4 regions of the Streptosporangium sp. NPDC003464 genome follow, and region 1 is predicted to be linked to each of the others. Evidence: riboswitches for the same ligand, from Rfam matches in the RefSeq annotation. Region 1 holds a riboswitch; each other region holds the start of a gene.
The links. A riboswitch is a leader RNA that binds a small molecule or an ion and turns the genes downstream of it on or off. The one in region 1 is predicted to bind cyclic di-AMP.
Positions count from the first base shown of each region.

Region 2: another riboswitch for cyclic di-AMP. It lies ahead of ACWDS7_RS28675 (C40 family peptidase); the one in region 1 lies ahead of ACWDS7_RS09245 (hypothetical protein).
Region 3: another riboswitch for cyclic di-AMP. It lies ahead of ACWDS7_RS12330 (C40 family peptidase); the one in region 1 lies ahead of ACWDS7_RS09245 (hypothetical protein).
Region 4: another riboswitch for cyclic di-AMP. It lies ahead of ACWDS7_RS18280 (C40 family peptidase); the one in region 1 lies ahead of ACWDS7_RS09245 (hypothetical protein).

Region 1 is NZ_JBSFPS010000028.1:23,698-27,923, reverse strand. Features, by position in the region: gene ACWDS7_RS09260 (roadblock/LC7 domain-containing protein) at 1-86, shown strand, start outside; gene ACWDS7_RS09255 (hypothetical protein) at 98-469, shown strand; gene ACWDS7_RS09250 (alpha/beta fold hydrolase) at 517-1,377, opposite strand; gene ACWDS7_RS09245 (hypothetical protein) at 1,540-2,127, opposite strand; cyclic di-AMP (ydaO/yuaA leader) riboswitch at 2,366-2,515, opposite strand; gene ACWDS7_RS09240 (histidine kinase) at 3,192-4,226, shown strand, end outside.
Region 2 is NZ_JBSFPS010000149.1:397-4,622, forward strand. Features, by position in the region: partial or broken gene ACWDS7_RS28665 (RDD family protein) at 1-593, opposite strand, end outside; gene ACWDS7_RS28670 (amino-acid N-acetyltransferase) at 835-1,401, opposite strand; cyclic di-AMP (ydaO/yuaA leader) riboswitch at 1,824-1,974, shown strand; gene ACWDS7_RS28675 (C40 family peptidase) at 2,067-3,029, shown strand; gene ACWDS7_RS28680 (LuxR family transcriptional regulator) at 3,189-3,437, opposite strand; gene ACWDS7_RS28685 (TetR/AcrR family transcriptional regulator) at 3,606-4,223, shown strand.
Region 3 is NZ_JBSFPS010000042.1:14,119-18,344, forward strand. Features, by position in the region: gene ACWDS7_RS12320 (branched-chain amino acid aminotransferase) at 1-513, opposite strand, end outside; gene ACWDS7_RS12325 (3-isopropylmalate dehydrogenase) at 686-1,732, opposite strand; cyclic di-AMP (ydaO/yuaA leader) riboswitch at 1,901-2,128, shown strand; gene ACWDS7_RS12330 (C40 family peptidase) at 2,116-2,760, shown strand; gene ACWDS7_RS12335 (hypothetical protein) at 2,824-2,946, opposite strand; gene serA (phosphoglycerate dehydrogenase) at 3,259-4,226, opposite strand, start outside.
Region 4 is NZ_JBSFPS010000073.1:14,140-18,365, forward strand. Features, by position in the region: gene ACWDS7_RS18265 (hypothetical protein) at 1-197, shown strand, start outside; gene ACWDS7_RS18270 (NlpC/P60 family protein) at 337-1,293, shown strand; gene ACWDS7_RS18275 (hypothetical protein) at 1,591-1,959, shown strand; cyclic di-AMP (ydaO/yuaA leader) riboswitch at 2,226-2,384, shown strand; gene ACWDS7_RS18280 (C40 family peptidase) at 2,530-2,985, shown strand; partial or broken gene ACWDS7_RS18285 (IS1182 family transposase) at 3,118-4,226, shown strand, end outside.

The DNA of each region.
Region 1 (4,226 bases):
CCAACCTCGGGCTGCTGCGACTGGAGGGCCGCAAGACGGCGGCGAGCCTGGCCGCCATCACGTCCCGCATATCGATATCCCAGTGATCGGAGAAGACATGGGCAACATGGACATCTCTCTCAAGGAGATGATGGCGATCGACGGTGCCCTCGGCGCGGTGGTCGTGGACTACAACAGCGGCATGGCCCTCGGCGCCCTCGGCGGCTCCAAGGACCTGGACCTCCAGATCGCCGCGGCCGGCAACACCGAGGTCGTCAAGGCCAAGATGCGGACCATGGAGTCGCTGGGCCTCAAGGACGGCATCGAGGACATCCTCATCACGCTCAGCGGCCAGTACCACGTGATCCGCCCGGTCAGCGGCCGGGGCGGCAAGGGGCTCTTCCTCTATCTGGCGCTGGACCGCAGCCGGGCCAACCTGGCGCTCGCGCGGCACAACATGCGCGGCATCGAGGAGAAGCTCGAAATCTGATCCTCCGGTACGGCTTGCGCCCCGGGAGGCGCGGGCCGTACCGGAGCTCAACGCTCGGCGGCGGAGGTGAGCTCGTCGATCGCGGCGACGAACTCGGGCCAGAGCGGGCGCGGCAGGTCGTGGCCCATGCCGGGAAAGGTGATCAGTCTGGCCCCGGGGACCGCCTCGGCCGTGGCGACCCCGCCGGGCAGCGGCACGAGCTGGTCGTCCTCGCCGTGCATCACGAGGGTGGGCACCGTGATGTTCTTCAGCAGCGGCGCGCGGTCGCCGGAGGCGATGATCCCGGCGAGCTGCCTGGCCGTCCCCGCCGGGTCGTAGCAGCGGTCGTAGCTCAGCCCGGCCAGCCGGGCGATCCGCTCGCGGTCGAGCGGGTAGCCCGGCGAGCCGATGACCTCCCAGGTCAGCAGCGACTGCCGGATGGCCGCCTCGCGGTCGGGCGAGACGAGCGCCATGAGCGCCGCCATCGCGGCCTCGGTGGGCGGGGCGGCGTGCACGCTGGGGGTGGACATGATGGAGGTGAGGCTGCGCACCCGGTGCGGGGAGCGGATCGCCAGCGTCTGGGCGATCATGCCGCCCATCGAGGCGCCGACCACGTGGGCGGACTCCCACCCGAGCGCGTCGAGCAGCCCGGCGGCGTCGTCGGCCATGTCGCCCAGCAGGTAGGGGGGCTGCCCGTCGCCGCCGAAGGCGGGCACGGCGGCGCCGTGGAGGTGGGTGGACTCCCCGGCGTCCCGGTTGTCGAAGCGGACCACGTGGTGCCCGCGGTCGGCGAGCAGCTCACAGAGCCCCTCGTCCCAGTGGATGCGCTGGGCGCCGAGCCCCATGATCAGTAGGAGCGGGCGGCCTCCGGGCGCGCCGAAGGTGTCGTAGGCGAGCTCGATGCCGTTCGCCCGGGCGCGCCGGGTCATGGCGCTCCCGCCGCACCGGATGCCATGCTGGTCATGCCGGACAGAATGTCATTCTGTGGAAATGAGAGCAAGAGCGGACGCCCGGTGTGGGCGTCCGCTCCTGTCTTCGCGGGAGGCGAGCTTCTGCGGGGGCGAGTCTCGCTGGGGAGGCGAGCCTCGGGGTTACTTGTTGACCACCTGCGGCGGGGTGGCCGGGTTGTTGTCGATCCGGCCCCACGCGCCCGCGGAGAACGGCACGGGCTGGTTCTTCTTGCCCGGGCCGCTGCCCCACTTGGTGATGACGTAGTCGACCTTGATGTGGCCCATGCCACCGTTGCCGTCCACACCGAGCGTGTCGGAGTTGAACGTGCCGCCGGTCAGGTCGGCGAAGGTCTTGGCGTCGAGGTCGATCATGACACCGCTGCTGGAGGGCACGCCGGGGCCGCGGTCGCCGACGAAGAACTTGGCCTTCTTGCCCTTGTAGACGACGTAACCCTCGGTCATCAGCGGCCAGCTCGGGCTGGCGATCATGCCCTTCTGCATCGGCTTGCCGCTCGCGGGCAGGCCGGTGTCCCCGGCGCGGCCGGAGGAGTCGTCCCAGAAGTAGGAGGCCTTGGTCGAGCCCTTCAGGAGGGCGACCTCGGAGCCGGAGCCGGAGCCGGGGGTGGAGGCGCCGGTGTCGGCCGCTGCGGGGAGAGCCGAGACGACGGCCGAGGAGGTCAGGACACTCGCACCGAGGAGGGCGGCGGCCACGAAACGGTTCTTACGCATACCAAGGGAGAAACGCATGAGGTAAAAAGACTCTTTCGCGAGGGAACGGGGAGGCGCGTGCGCCGTGAAGAGGCGCAGGCGGATACGCGCTCACAGGACAGAAGAGGCGTAGCAAGCTGTGCTGGCGCTACGCGGAGCGCGGCGGGGGGCCGCGTTCGGACGCGGCGAGGAAGTCTTAGAGGGCCGGCACCAACGGGGTGGACGCCGGCGGCAAGAGGGCGTGGTGCCCCATGTGGTGATCTCCTCTCCATCTCGTCTACCGGGTTAGCTGACGGATTCGGGCGGTGGAGTTGCCCTACCGCCGCACGTTCGCGGCGGATTCACCCCAAGAAGTGGGTCCCCGGTTCCCGTGACCCTGAGGGCCTCCGGGATTCGACGTCGGCCGGCCGCTCCTTCTATTGAAGGGCAGGTCGCCAACCGATCACGAATAGGACACTACCCCCCATTCAGGGACAAAGCAAAACAAAACCCATGGAAACCCCAGAAGATCTACCTCAACAGCCAAGAAAAGGCCATTGGTCAAGCCTTGACCGTGCCTACCGGGAACGCCGACCCCATTGGAACTGTTAGGAGAGTTACTTAACGGCTTATCAGTGATCAAGCTGTTGAGCTGGGGATACGCCCCTTCTCCCGGCTGAATGCGGCCCCTCGGCGGACAGGGGCGGGATCTCCCTCACCATGGCCGCGGCCGGCGTGCCGGCCCTTTGTCGGCGGCCCTCATTACCTCCGTACACGCCTATGAGTCGAGGAAAACACCCATCAGCCGGGCCTGTGCCCGCTCTCCGGAAGATCCAGGAACGCCCGTCCCCATCCCGGGCAAAGCCGCGGTCATGGCATCCATCCGCCGCAGGACCGGGACGAGATCGGCACCGCCGACGCCGGCGGCGGGAAAAGGCCACCGGTCCCAGCCCGGTCAACGGCTCCCGCACCCACCGTCCACGGGCTTCTCCCAGCCCCCGGGCTCCGGCGTCCCGGCGGATCCGGCGGGCGGCCCGGGTCCGCCGTCCGGGTGAGCGCCGCCCGGGACCCGCGGCCGTAGGCGATGCCGACAGTAGTGTGGGCCCGTGCTGATCGCCCTCGGTTGCGCGGTGCTCCTCACGGTCCTTTACGCACTGGCGGTGTACGGCACGGCCGGGCCGGCGGCGATCGGAGCGGTCGCCGCCGCGCCGGCCGTCACCCTCGTGGCCGTCATGCACGGCGGGAGTCTCCAGGACTCCGTCGGCGCGGGAGGGCTCACGGCGGGCGGCGCCGCGATGGCATGGGCCATCGGGCGTTCCCACCGTCGCCGCAGGGCCGACCGTGCGGCGCTCGCCGCCTACCGGGCCGCCGCCGAGGCCGTGCCCCGGCTGGCCGCCATCACCGAACGCGACCGCCTCGCCGCCGAACTCCACGACGTGGCCGCCCACCGGCTCACCGGGATCGTGGTCGCCTCGGCCGCCGCCCTCCGCCTCGACGACCCGGTCCGCGCCGCCGAGGCCGTCACCCACGCCGCCGACGCGGGCCGCCAGGCCGTGGCCGAACTCGACCGCCTCTGCGCCCTGGACCGCCGCGGCCGTACCTTCGCCCTCGGCGACATCGACACCCTCCTCATCGGCCGTCCCGGCGTGACCTACCACCGCACGGTCGCCACCGCGCCGCCCGAACTCGCCGCGGTCGCCTTCCGCGTGGTCCGCGAGGCTCTGACGAACGCGATGCGCTACGCCACCGGCGCCGCCGTCCACGTCCGGGTGGAAGCCGTCCACGACACCTCGGCGGCACCGGCCGCCACCGGCCCGGTGCCCGCTCCGGCCAGCGACCCGGGGGTCACATCCGTCGTCGCCGGCCCCCCGGCGGCGGAGGCCGCCACCGGCCGACTGGTGGTTACGGTCACCGACGACGGCGGCCCGGCGACCGTCTCCGGCCTGGGCACGGGCGCCGGCCTCGCCACCCTGCGCCGGGCCGTCGGCGCCCTCGGCGGCACCCTGCACGCCGGCCCGCGCCCCGCCCCGGACAGCAACCCGGACAGCAACCCGGACAGCGACCCGGACAGCGACCCACGCACCGGCCGGCGCCTCGACCCGGGCAACGACCCGCGCACCAGCGGGCGCACCGGCCCGGAC
Region 2 (4,226 bases), on a different contig from region 1:
TGCTGGCCGTAGGCCGGAGCCTGCTGGCCGTAACCCTGCTGCTGCCCGTAGGCGGGCTGCTGGCCGTAGCCCTGCTGCTGCCCGTAGTCCGGCTGGGCGGGCTGCTGGCCGTAGGACTGCTGCTGGCCGTAGGACTGCTCCTGGGTGGGCTGACCGTAGGCACCGGTCCCCGACTGCTGACCGTAGCCCTGCTGGCCGTAGGACTGCTCCTGGGCGGGCTGGCCGTAGGCGCCGGTCACCGGCTGCTGGCCGTAGCCCTGCTGCTGCCCGTAGGCGCCGGTCCCCTGCTGCTGACCGTAGGCCTGCTGCTGCCCGTAGTCCGGCTGGGCGGGCTGCTGGCCGTAGGACTGCTGCTGCCCGTAGGCGGGCTGCTGGCCGTAGCCCTGCTGCTGGCCGTAGTCCGGCTGGGCGGGCTGCTGCCCGTAGGCGGGCTGCTGGCCGTAGGCGCCGGTCACCGGCTGCTGACCGTAGCCCTGCTGCTGACCGTAGCCCTGCTGCTGACCGTAGCCCTGCTGCTGACCGTAACCGGGCTGGGTCTGCCCCGGACCGGTGTGCGGCTGTGAGGCATCCGATCGATATCCCACAATTGTCACGTCGGGATCATGTTCGCCAGGGGCTCGACCCGCATTGTGCTGTCCGTACTCCGGCTGTCCCGACGGTGTGCGATCGCGGTCGGGATCATCCTGATACGGCGGCTGTCCGGTGCTCACCGCGTCACCTCACTACTTCGACGGCGCATGTGGCCATATGTGAGGCTCACATGCTTGCTGCAGCACAAGGTATCGAGATAGGTATCAACAGTCATCTTTCTGATCGGTAACCGTCAAGGTCACGTCAGCCCTGATCGCGCGTCAGATGGAGCAGCATCCGGGTGTTTCCCAAGGTGTTCGGCTTGACGTGCTCAAGATCGAGGAACTCGGCGACACCCTCGTCATATGAGGCGAGAAGTTCGGCGTAGACCTCCGGGGAGACGGGCGTGCCCTGAATCTCGCGGAATCCGTGCCGGGCGAAGAACTCGACCTCGAAGGTGAGGCAGAAGACCCTGCGGAGTCCGAGTCCGCCGGCGGTGCGGATCAGCTCGGAGACGATCTTGTGGCCGATGCCCAGCCCCCGGCAGGCGGGGTCGACGGCGACGGTGCGGATCTCGGCGAGGTCCTCCCAGAGGACGTGGAGCGCCCCGCAGCCCACGACCGCGCCGGCCCGCTCGGCCACCCAGAATTCCTGGATGTCCTCGTACAGGGTGACCGTGGCCTTCTCCAGGAGGCGCGGGCCGGCTCCTCCGTAGGTGTCGACGAGCCGCCGGATGGCGCGCACGTCCGGCGTGCGGGCACGCCGTACCGTGACCGCGGCCGCGTCCGGAGCGGCCTCCGACCGGCCCGGCGGCCCCTGCCCCGCGTCCACGCCCGCCGCGTCGGCCTGCGGCCGCCCCACGGTCCCGGCGCCGTCCGCGGCCGGGGTGGAGGAATGCTGCGCAACCTGCTCCATGACCGATCAGCGTACGTCCTCGGAGCGCTCGAATTACGGCTCACCCTTAACTCGTGACCCATAGCCACCAGATGACCCTCAGTAGTTGATTCATGACGCTGGGCTGAAGGTGTGGACGGAGGAGCGGAACTCGCCTTTCACATGGTCATGGAGCTGCGGAGACCTCCGGCCGAGCCGCCCCGGCGCCCCATAAAACCAGCTTGGAGTGCATGTCGATCATGAAGTCGCGTGATCTCCTCGTGACATTTCAGTTGTGAAAGCTCTACCGAGTTTGTAGTTCTGGTTGAGCATGAACCTCCAATTGCACTAATGTCCGTGCTCGATGTCAGCGATGTTAAAGCGCTGAACCGCCGAATCCCCGGACCCGGGGAACCGGGGACCCACCCTTTAGTCCCCCGGGGTGAATCCGAGGTGGCACCAGCACCCTCGGTAGGGCTGCCTCCGGCCCGAACCCGTCAGCTAACCCGGTAGGCGGCCGAGAGAGGAGCCTGTTGGTGAAGCGCACGCGTGACCGTGGGAGAGAGCGCGCGGGCAGACATGCCCGCCGTCGAGAACACGCCTCACGTGGACTCACCCGCCGCATGACGGTCATCGGACTGGCGTTCGCCTCCCTGACCCTCGGCACCCCTCTGGTCTCGGCCACCGCCGACCCGCAGCCCGGTCTCCAGGAGCTCGCCAAACAGGTCGAGAAGCTGCACACCGAGATCGAAACGCTCACCGAGCAGTACAACGGCGGGCGGGTCAAGCTCAAGCAGGCGCAGCGCGCCGCCGCGAGCGCCAAGAAGACCCTCGCCGTCAGCGAGTCCGAGCTGGCGGCCCGGCGCACCAAGGCCAGTCTCCTGGCGCAGAGCAACTACATGTCGGGGGGCCTGGGCTCGACCCTCGCCTTCACCCAGTCCGCCGACCCCGACACCTTCCTCGACCTGGCGACCACGAGCTACGCCCTCCAGCAGCAGCAGAACGAGGAGGTCGCCCAGGTCGCCCAGGCGATCAAGGCCGCCGAGCGGGCGCAGGCCGGCGCCAAGGCCCGCACCGCCGAGGTCAAGGACCTCCTGTCCGACATCGGCGCCAAGCGCACCAAGATCGAGCGGCTCGTCACCAGGGTCGAGAGCGACCTCTTCAGCGAGGTGCGCAGCCGGGCCAAGACCACCCGGGGCAACCGGGTGAAGATCAGCGTGCCGGTCGTCGGCAGCGGCAAGGCCGCCGAAGCCGCCCGCTGGGCGCTCAGCCAGCAGCTCAAGCCGTATGTCTGGGGCGCCGAGGGGCCCAACTCCTTCGACTGCTCCGGCCTGGTCATGTGGGCTTACCAGAAGGTCGGCATCAGCCTGCCGCACTACACCGGCGACCAGTGGACCGCGGGCACCCACATCTCCAAGGAGCAGCTCCGCCCGGGCGACCTGGTCTTCTTCTACAGCGACCTGCACCACGTCGGGATCTACATCGGCGCCGGCCTGATGGTCCACGCCCCCCAGACCGGTGACGTCATCCACATCGCCTCGATCGAGAACCGGCCCTTCGCCGGAGGCGTCCGGGTCGCGGACTGAGCCGCCGGGCCTGGGGCCGCGGCGGCCGGGGTCTCCGGGATCCCTTACCGAGGCCGGATCCTTGACTGAGGCCGCGACCGCGATCCCCCTGCCGAGGTCGCGGACCGCGGGTTCCTGCCGAGGCCGCGGGCCGGGCGGCGGGCCGGCCCTCCGCAGGAGCTAGATCAGACGGCGGCGGGCGGCCCAGGCCACGGCCTCGATCGCCGTGGCGACACCGATGCGGTCGCAGATCCCACGGAGTCTGCGCCGGACGGTCCGGCCACTGATGTCGAGACGACGCCCCACCCGGTCCACGGTGACGCCCTTGGCAAGTTCTGCCAGGAGCACGAGATCTTCGTCACTTAGACCGATCTCGCCCATGCCCAGGAGGCTTTCGCCGCGACGGGAATCCACTTCGGGATATGCCATCTGGAGTCGCTCCCCCCGCACTGAACTCAGGCGTGAGTATGTTGGAATCAAGGCCGCCCGTCAGGAACGGTAAACGCCTTGTTCAAAGGTCGTCAAGCTCCGATCTCCATAGGGGCGACGGACGCTATTGACATAGCGTCCGCTACGTGAAGTACTCATGATATGTCAGTGCCTTTGCGGTTAAGTCGCAGCCAAGCCAAGGCGCGCACCCGCAAGCGCCTGCTGGCCGCCGCGGGCGAAGTCTTCGCAGAACAAGGTTTCGCCGGGGCCTCGGTCGACGAGATCGCCTCCAGGGCGGGCCACACGGTCGGTGCCGTCTACTCACATTTCACCGGAAAAGATGACCTCTTCCTCGCACTCTTCGACGAGCACGCCGCCCACCCCCTTGACGGCGTCGGGGAAATCCCCTCCCAATGTGAGGACGACGAGACCGCCTTTGCGGCATTCGGCGACTATCTGGCCGGGGTGGCCGATCGACACACGGCCTGGAGCACGCTGGAAATGGAGTTTCTGCGCTATGCGCTGACCCGGCCGGAATTACTCGACCGTCTGGCCGCCCGCTGGTGGGCCCCCCGTACGGCTGTCGCCCGCCTGGTGGCCCCGCGCTGCGCGGCACACGACCCGGCCGCCGTGGCGACCGCGATCATCGGGCTCTTCGAGGGGCTCGTCACGCAACGCCGCGTCGACCGCGCCGCGGTGCCGTCCGAGCTGTTCGCCGAGGCGCTGCGCTGGCTCATGGCCGGGCTGGCCCGCACTCCCGGGAGAGCGAGGGCGGACACACCGTGAGAG
Region 3 (4,226 bases), on a different contig from region 1:
GGCGATCACCATGTAGCGGTAGGACCGGGACGGGTAGTTGACGCCGAGCGCGGCCTGCGTGGCGATCATGAAGGGGCGCAGGTAGAGGCTGTGCCCCGGGGTGGTGGGGACCCACTCGCGATCGGTCTGGACGAGGAGCTCCAGCGACTCGACGAACGCCTCCTCGGGCAGCTCCGGCATGGCCATCCGCACCGCCGACTGGTTGAAGCGGGCGGCGTTGGCGTAGGGCCGGAAGGACGCGATCGCGCCGCTCTCCTGGCGGTAGGCCTTCAGGCCCTCGAAGAGCTCCTGGGCGTAGTGGAAGACCGCGGTCGCCGGGTCCAGGCTCAGCGGGCCGTACGGCGTGAGCCGCGCGTCGTGCCAGCCCTCCCCCTCGGTGTAGTCGATCGAGATCATGTGATCGGTGAATGCCTGCCCGAACCCGGGGCTCGCCAGTACCTGCTCACGCTCGGCTGCGGTGCGAGCGTGGTCGGAGAGCTGCACGTCGAAGCTGAGCTTCTGAGCGGTGGTCATGGCGGAGATCCTTCTCTTGAGGCGGTCTGCCCTTGGATCCATTCTGCGATGGACCCAGGTAACGGGAAACTACTGCATCTGTGTCGAAAACCGGCACTGCCGGGATAAACAAAGACGCGCCTGACAGCTCTTGTGAGCCGCCAGACGCGTCTGGGTGGGGGAGGCGGCTCTGTCAGCCGGCTACTCGGGCGGTGATGTCGTCACCGATCTCGTGAGTGGTCCGGCCGGTCCAGCCGGTGAGCCGCTCGACCAGGTCGTCGGCGACGGCCTGCTCGACCTTGGCGGCCTCGTCGGCCAGCCCGAGGTGGTCCAGGAGCATGGCGACCGACAGGATCGTGGCGGTCGGGTCGGCCTTGCCCTGGCCCGCGATGTCGGGGGCGCTGCCGTGGACCGGCTCGAACATGCTCGGCGCGGTCCGGTCGGGGTTGATGTTGCCGCTGGCCGCCAGGCCGATGCCGCCGGCGACGGCGGCGCCGATGTCGGTGATGATGTCGCCGAAGAGGTTGTCGGTGACGATCACGTCGAACCGCTCCGGCTGGGTGACGAAGAACATCGAGGCCGCGTCGACGTGGCAGTAGTCGGTCTGGACGTCGGGGTATTCCAGGCCGACCCGGTCGAACGTGCGGGCCCAGAGGTCACCGGCGTAGGTGAGCACGTTGGTCTTGTGGACCAGCGTCAGCTTCTTGCGGGGACGACCGAGCGCCTTGTCGAAGGCGTAGCGGACGACGCGCTCGACGCCGAAGGCGGTGTTCAGCGACTCCTGGGTGGCGACCTCGTGCGGGGTGCCGCGGCGCAGCACGCCGCCCGCGCCCGCGTAGAGGCTCTCGGTGCCCTCACGGACGACGACCATGTCGATGTCCTCGGGGCGGGCCTTGCCCAGCGGGGTCTCGACGCCGGGGAAGAGCTTGACCGGACGGAGGTTGACGTAGTGGTCGAGCTCGAAGCGGAGCCTGAGCAGCAGGTCGCGCTCCAGGATGCCCGGCGGCACGCTGGGGTCGCCGATCGCGCCGAGCAGGATCGCGTCGTATCCGCGCAGCTCGTCCAGGACCGCGTCGGGAAGGGTCTCACCGGTCCGGTGGTAGCGCTTGGCGCCGAGATCGTAGGTGACGGTCTCCACCTTCGTGCCGACCGCTTCGAGCACCTTCAGGCCCTCGGTGACGACCTCGACTCCGATCCCGTCCCCGGGGATGACTGCCAGACGAATGTTGCGCGAATCCATGCAGGCACCTTACCGGTCCGTCTCGGTAATCGAACACCGATCTCACCCATCGGACATTTTCGCGCGTACGGGACCTCATGATCCACAGCTGTCCTGGCTCTTATGATCCCTTTGTCCGCTTTTGCGACGTATTGACCCTTTCGTTAAGTTTCGTTATGGTCCTCTGCATTCGAACCGATGCCTAATCCGCCGGGCCGTCCCCCCTTCGGCCTGCGCGGAGCCGGGGAACCACTTCCGGGACCCACGGCCGCCCAGGACTCCGCGCTTCGCCTGGCGGAGCCATGTCCTGAGCCGCCTTCACGGATCCCTTGGGGCGAATCAGCGCTTCGCGCGCCGTAGGGCGGCCTCCACGCCCGAGCCCGACAGCTAACCCGGCCGGCCCTATGGAAGGAACCATCCTGTCCGGCAAGATTCACCCCCGCGTCCTGTCCCTGCTCGTCGCCGGCGCCGCCGTGCTCGCGACCCCGTCCCTCGCGCTGGCCGACTCCCCCAAGGCCGACTCTCCCAAGGCCGACGCCCCCGCCCCCGTCACCGCCACCGCGCCGCTCACCGGGCCCAAGCTCAAGGAGATCGTCACCAAGGATGCTCCCGTGCCCGCCTGGAAGAAGGCCGTGAAGTGGGCCATGTCCAAGCGCGGCACGCCTTACGTCTGGGGCGGCACCGGCAACGGCGGCTTCGACTGCTCCGGCCTGATGCTCCGCGCCTACGGCGCCGCCGGGATCAAGCTGCCCCGCGTGGCCGCCGACCAGTACGCGGCGTTCTCCAAGAAGGTCTCCTGGAAGAACCTCAAGCCCGGCGACCTCGTCTTCTTCCACAATCTCGGGCACGTCGGCATGATCACCAAGCCGGGTTACATGGTCCACGCCCCGCAGACCGGCGACGTGGTCAAGGAGGAGAAGCTCAACTCCTGGCGTCGCAGCACGTTCGTCGGCGGCGTCCGCCCCGACCGCGCGGGCGTGAAGCTCGCCGCCGAACAGGCCAAGCTCGCGGCCCAGCCCGCCCCCACGATGCTCCAGGCCACCCCCTGATCCCCGGAGGGCGCCGGTCACCCGGACCGGCGCCCCGCGGGTCGGGATGAGAGCCCTACCCGGCTAGCGGGTGGGAGCGCCCCCGTTGTCGCGGCGGTCCAGGGCGGTCTGGAGCGCGTCGGCGGCCTCGTCTTCGGCGTCTTCGGGACGGTTCCAGGGATACATGTCGTACATGGCGATTCTCATCTCGGTCGCATGCGGGCAGGGAGAGATGGTCCGGACTCCGGTCACGGATCGGACCGGGCCTGAGTGCCGCGGGTCCGGATCGCGGACCGGCGGCGCGGGGCCGGCGTGCGCCGCCACACCGCGGCGGGCTGCCGGCCTGCCCTGTCAGGCCCCGCCGCGGCAGGTAATGAGTGCGAGAACCTGGCGCATTTCCTGCCAGGTTACCTGCCCGTACGGACACCGTCCCGCACTCCGTACACACTTCTCACATGCTGAGACGCACAACGGCTGCCGCCCCCGGCTTCCCGGGGACGGCAGCCGTCGCCGTGCGCGCTAGTCGGCCAGGTCGACCGAGCGACCGCTGTCGGCGCCGATCTCGGCGCCGATCACGTCGAGCACGTCGGCCGGGATGGCGGAGTCGACGGTCAGCGCGATGAGGGCCTTGCCGCCCTTCGCGTCCCGGGCCACCTGCATCGAGGCGATGTTGATGCTGTGGTCGCCGAGGATGCGGCCGACGACGCCGACGATGCCGGGGCGGTCGGTGTAGGTGAAGAACGACAGGTGGTCGGTCGGCTCGATCTCCATCTGGTAGCCGTTGACCTCGACGATCTTGGTGATCTGACGCGGGCCCGACAGGGTGCCCGAGACCGAGACCGTGCGGCCGTCGGCCAGCACGCCGCGGACGGTGACGACGTTGCGCCAGTCGGGGCTCTCGGAGCTGGTGACCAGCTCGACGGTCACGCCGCGGTCCTTGGCCAGGAGCGGGGCGTTGACGTAGGTGACCGAGTCTTCGACCACGTCGGTGAAGATGCCCTTGAGCGCCGCCAGCTCCAGCACGCGGACGTCCTGGGAGGCGATCTCACCGCGGACCTCGACGTCAAGCCTGGTGGCGACCTCGCCCGCGAGGGCGGTGAAGACCCGGCCGAGCTTCTCGGCCAGCGGCAGGCCCGGCTTGACGTCCTCGGCGACGACGCCGCCCTGGACGTTGACCGCGTCCGGCACGAACTCCCCGGCGAGGGCGAGCTTCACGCTGCGCGCGACCTGGGTGCCGGCCTTCTCCTGGGCCTCGTGGGTGGAGGCGCCCAGGTGCGGGGTGACGACGACCTGGTCCAGCTCGAACAGCGGGCTGTCGGTGACCGGCTCCTTGGGGAAGACGTCGATGCCGGCGCCGGCGACGCGGCCTTCCTTGATCGCCGAGTAGAGCGCGTTCTCGTCGATGATGCCGCCGCGGGCGACGTTGATCAGGCGCACCGACGGCTTGACCGTGTGGAGCTCCTTGTCACCGATGAGCCCGATCGTCT
Region 4 (4,226 bases), on a different contig from region 1:
TCTCCGGGCAGGTCTACTACGGCGGGAAGGTCGGCGTCGGCGGGGACCGGAGCGTGGTCGTCCGCAAGGGCAGCGCCGTCCTGGTCTACCTCTGGGCCGGGGAGTACGCCAAGCCGGTCAAGCGCGACTGGGCCGACCAGCTGCGGGACGCCACCAAGATGACCGCGAAGATCTGCGGGATCGCGGCCTGCGCTTGACCGCCACCTGCGGTTAAACGAGCAAATCAGCCAAAAAGGTGAGCTGACCCTTACTAGTTCTGTACTATTCCGCCCAGGTCTTTGCACTTGGGGAGGCGGCACTGTGGCCGTGGCAGGTATGCCGGTTGGATTCAGGCGGATGCCGATGGCCGCAGGGCTGGCCCTCGCGCTGCTCCTGCTGCCGGTCGGCGGGGCTCTCGCCGAGCCGAAACCGACGGTCGCTCAGGCCAAGAAGAAGCTGGACAAGCTCAACGAGCAGGCCGACAAGGTCGTCGAGAAGTACAACCAGGCCGGCGAGAAGCTGAAGAAGGCCCGGAAGAAGTACGAGACGCTCAACACCGATCTCACGCGCCAGAACGCCAAGGTCGCCGGGCTCCGCCAGGAGCTGGTCACGATGGCCGTCAGCAGCTACCAGCTCGCCGGTGTGACCGGCTGGCAGGGCCTGATGAGCCAGCCCGACCCCGGGCTGCTGCTGGGTGGCCTGGCCAGGGCCGAGCAGATGTCCGCCGCCCGCGCCCGCTCCCTGGAGGCCTTCGACGAGGCCAACAAGGCGCTGCGCGACAACCGCGACAAGGCCAAGGTCGCCCTGGGCGAGGCCGACGCGACACGCGACGAGCTGGCCGCGGAGAAGGCCAAGGTCGAGAAGATGGTCAGGGCCCAGACCAAGCTGCTGCGCGAGCTCGGCACCTTCAAGACCGGCAACCCCAACAGCACCGGGATCCAGTACAACGGCCCGGCCTCGGGCAACGCCCGGGCCGCCCTGGACTTCGCCTTCGCCCAGATCGGCAAGCCGTACCAGTACGGAGGCACGGGTCCGGGCGGCTGGGACTGCTCCGGCCTCGTCCAGGCGTCCTGGCGCAGCGGCGGCGTCAGCCTCCCCCGTACGACCTGGGAGCAGTGGAGCTGGGGCGCGAGCCGTAAGGTCTCACTGAGCGAGCTCCAGGCCGGAGACCTCATCTTCAGCGAGGGCCTGGGCCACGTGAGCATCTACGCCGGCAACGGCCGGATCGTCCACGCCCCGCAGACCGGAGACGTCGTCAAGGTCGTCCCCCTGTCGGCCTACGGCCGCCGCCTGGTCGGGGCCGTCCGCCCCTGACGGCCGGTCTCCCGGAGCAGCCGCCCGCTGTGCTTGCCCGCCGGGCGCCTGGGCTTGTTCTTGACCGCCGGGTGCCTGCGATGGCTGTCCGTCCCTGATGGCCTCTCCCGGAATGTCCGTTCCCGGAGCGTCCGTCCGCCCCGACCGCCGGTCTCCCGGAGTGTCCGTCCGCCCCTGACGGTCAGGCGCTTGGAGTAGCCGGCCGCTCCGGGCCAGGCGTACGGCCCTGCCTCAGGTCCGCCGGACGCCCCTCGCCGCGGCTCTCGTGAGAGGCGTCCGCGTTCAGCGGGGGCGTCGATGTCCCGCGCGGCCGCCCGGGACCCGGGAGGTCTGGCGGCCACCACCGCCACGGTCTACGACACGGCGGGCCGGACCGCCAGGACCACCCGGCCCGGGGGCGTGGGGTGGGCCCCGCCCCCGGCCGTGCTCTCCTATGCCCTGGGCATCGGCAGGGTGCTGGAGGAGCGGCGCGTCGACGGCGCGGGCACGTTCACCGCCCGCTACGGCGAGGAGGGGGTCTTCGACGCCGACGCCGACGTCGACGCCGACCGGAGCCGCCTGGCGGCGATCACCGCGGAGGCGGACAACGCCTGCGAGTCCTGGCCCGGCGACCCGCTCCGCCGGCGGGGATCGAAGATCGCAATAAGTGTGACTGATGTTACATAAAAGACGATCTTCACATGATGCTCAGGAGAATGTGACGAGAGTCATAACGGGATAAGAGAACCGCCTATCACGCAGGGATTACGGAACTTCGGAAGTCCTTGTCGATCTCCATTTCCTTTGCATTGCTTTGCTGAAATTTGGGGATCGGAGTACCTTCTGGCGTCGCGGTGGCACGCCATGTCACCGCGATGGATGCCTGCCCGGAAGCCGGCATTCCGCTAAAGAATCCAACTGGCCGCCGCTCCCCTGAGGGGTCGGACCCCACCCGCGGCGGCCTGCCGAATCCGTGCAGCCAGGAGGCATGGAACCGGGGACCCAAGGGCCCTCAAGGTATGGCCAGGGGTGAATCGGCATATGTCATGCCGTAGGGCGACTTCCCCGCCCGAATCCGTCAGCTAACCCGGTAGGCATCAGTGGAAGTCCCAAGGAGAAATCCTGTCTACCACCCTGCGTAACCCTCGTCTGTCGCGCCTTGCCCGCCTTTCCCTCGGCGGTGTCGCACTCACCCTGACCGCCTCCTCCGGAGCGGTCGCGCTGGGCTCCGCGGCGGCACAGGCGGAGACGGACAACGTGCATGTCATCCAGGTCAAAAGCACCGCGAAGGCCGCCAAGGCCGGGACGGGCAAGACCAGGAAGGCCGGCACGAGCAAGGTCGCACGACAGAAGGCGAAGGCGGCCAAGGCCGTCTCGGCGGCCACGAAGCAGATCGGCGATCCGTACCGGTGGGGAGCCTCCGGTCCCGGCGCGTTCGACTGTTCCGGGCTCGTCCAGTACGCGTGGCGCAAGGCCGGCGTCTCCCTCCCCCGGATCACGCACAGCCAGTACCGCGCCGTCAGGAAGAAGGTCTCGTGGCGCAGCCTGCGCCCCGGTGACCTGCTGTTCTTCTACGGCAAGGGCCACGTGGGCATGTATGTCGGCAAGGGCAAGATGGTCCACTCGCCGAGCAGCGGCAAGACGGTCCGGACCGTGCGGCTGAAGGGGTACTACAAGTCCTCCTTCGCCGGAGCGGTCCGCCCCGGCGGCTGACGGAGGGAATCGGCCCCGCCCATCCCCGGTGGAGACACCGTTGGCGAAGTAGATCAAAAAGCAGCGGCCCCGTGATCACGTCTGTGATCACGGGGCCGCTATTGTCGTTCTTGCTCGCGGATGGAGTCGTGGGTGTCGCTGCGTTCGACTGGTCCAGATCAGATCCCGACGGCAACCCTGATGGTAGCCCGGGCAGCCTTCCCGAAAGGCAGCCTGGCGATCCGCATCCGAGATGCGTTGGGTGTCCTGTTCCAGGACGGTGACTTCGCCGTGGCGTTCTCCGCTCGTGGCCGGCCAGCGCTGTCCCCTGCTCGGCTGGCGCTGGTGTCGATCCTGCAGTTCGGCGAGGGATTGTCCGACCGGCAGGCGGCTGAGGCCGTGCGGGCGCGGATCGACTGGAAGTACGCGCTCGGGTCAGAGCTGACCGACGCCGGCTTCGACCACTCGGTGCTCAGCGAGTTCCGGGCTCGCCTGATCGCAGGGTCGCTTGAACAAAGCCTGCTGGACACGATCCTGGAGCGTGCCATGACCGCCGGGCTGCTGCGAGCCGGTGATCGGCAGCGGACGGACTCCACCCATGTGCTCACGGCTATGCGCACGATGAATCGGCTGGAGCAGGTGCATGAAACGGTGCGCGCCGCGCTCAACGCGCTGGCCGCCGCCGCACCTGACTGGCTGCTCGCTCAGGCCGAACGTGGGTGGTTCGAGCGCTACGAGGCTCGCGTTGAGGACTATCGACTGCCCCAGAACAAGGCTGAGCGCATTCGACTTGGCCACGAGATCGGCGCCGACGGGAACGGCGTCCTGCGTGCGGTGTACTCGCCCGGCCGCTCCCGGATGGCTGCGCGACCTCCCCGCGGTGCAGACGCTGCGCCACGTATGGATCCAGCAGTACGTCACCATCGACGATCAACTGCGCTGGCGAGCCCCTGACGAGCAGCCGCCAGGCACGATCCGCCAGATCTCTCCGTATGACGGCGAGGCCTGATCGGGAACCAAGCGCGACTCGCACTGGGACGGCTACAAGGTGCACCTCACCGAGACGTGCGACACCGACGCCCCGCATTTGATCACCAACGTGATCACCGCCCCGTCGCCTGGCAGCGACTACGAAGCCACCGACCAGGTTCAGGAGGCCCTGGCCTCGCACGAGCTGACACCGGCGGTGCATCTGGCCGACAAGGGCTACATGAGCGCGCACAACCTCGCACGCGCCGATCGCCGCGGCATCGAGCTGCTGG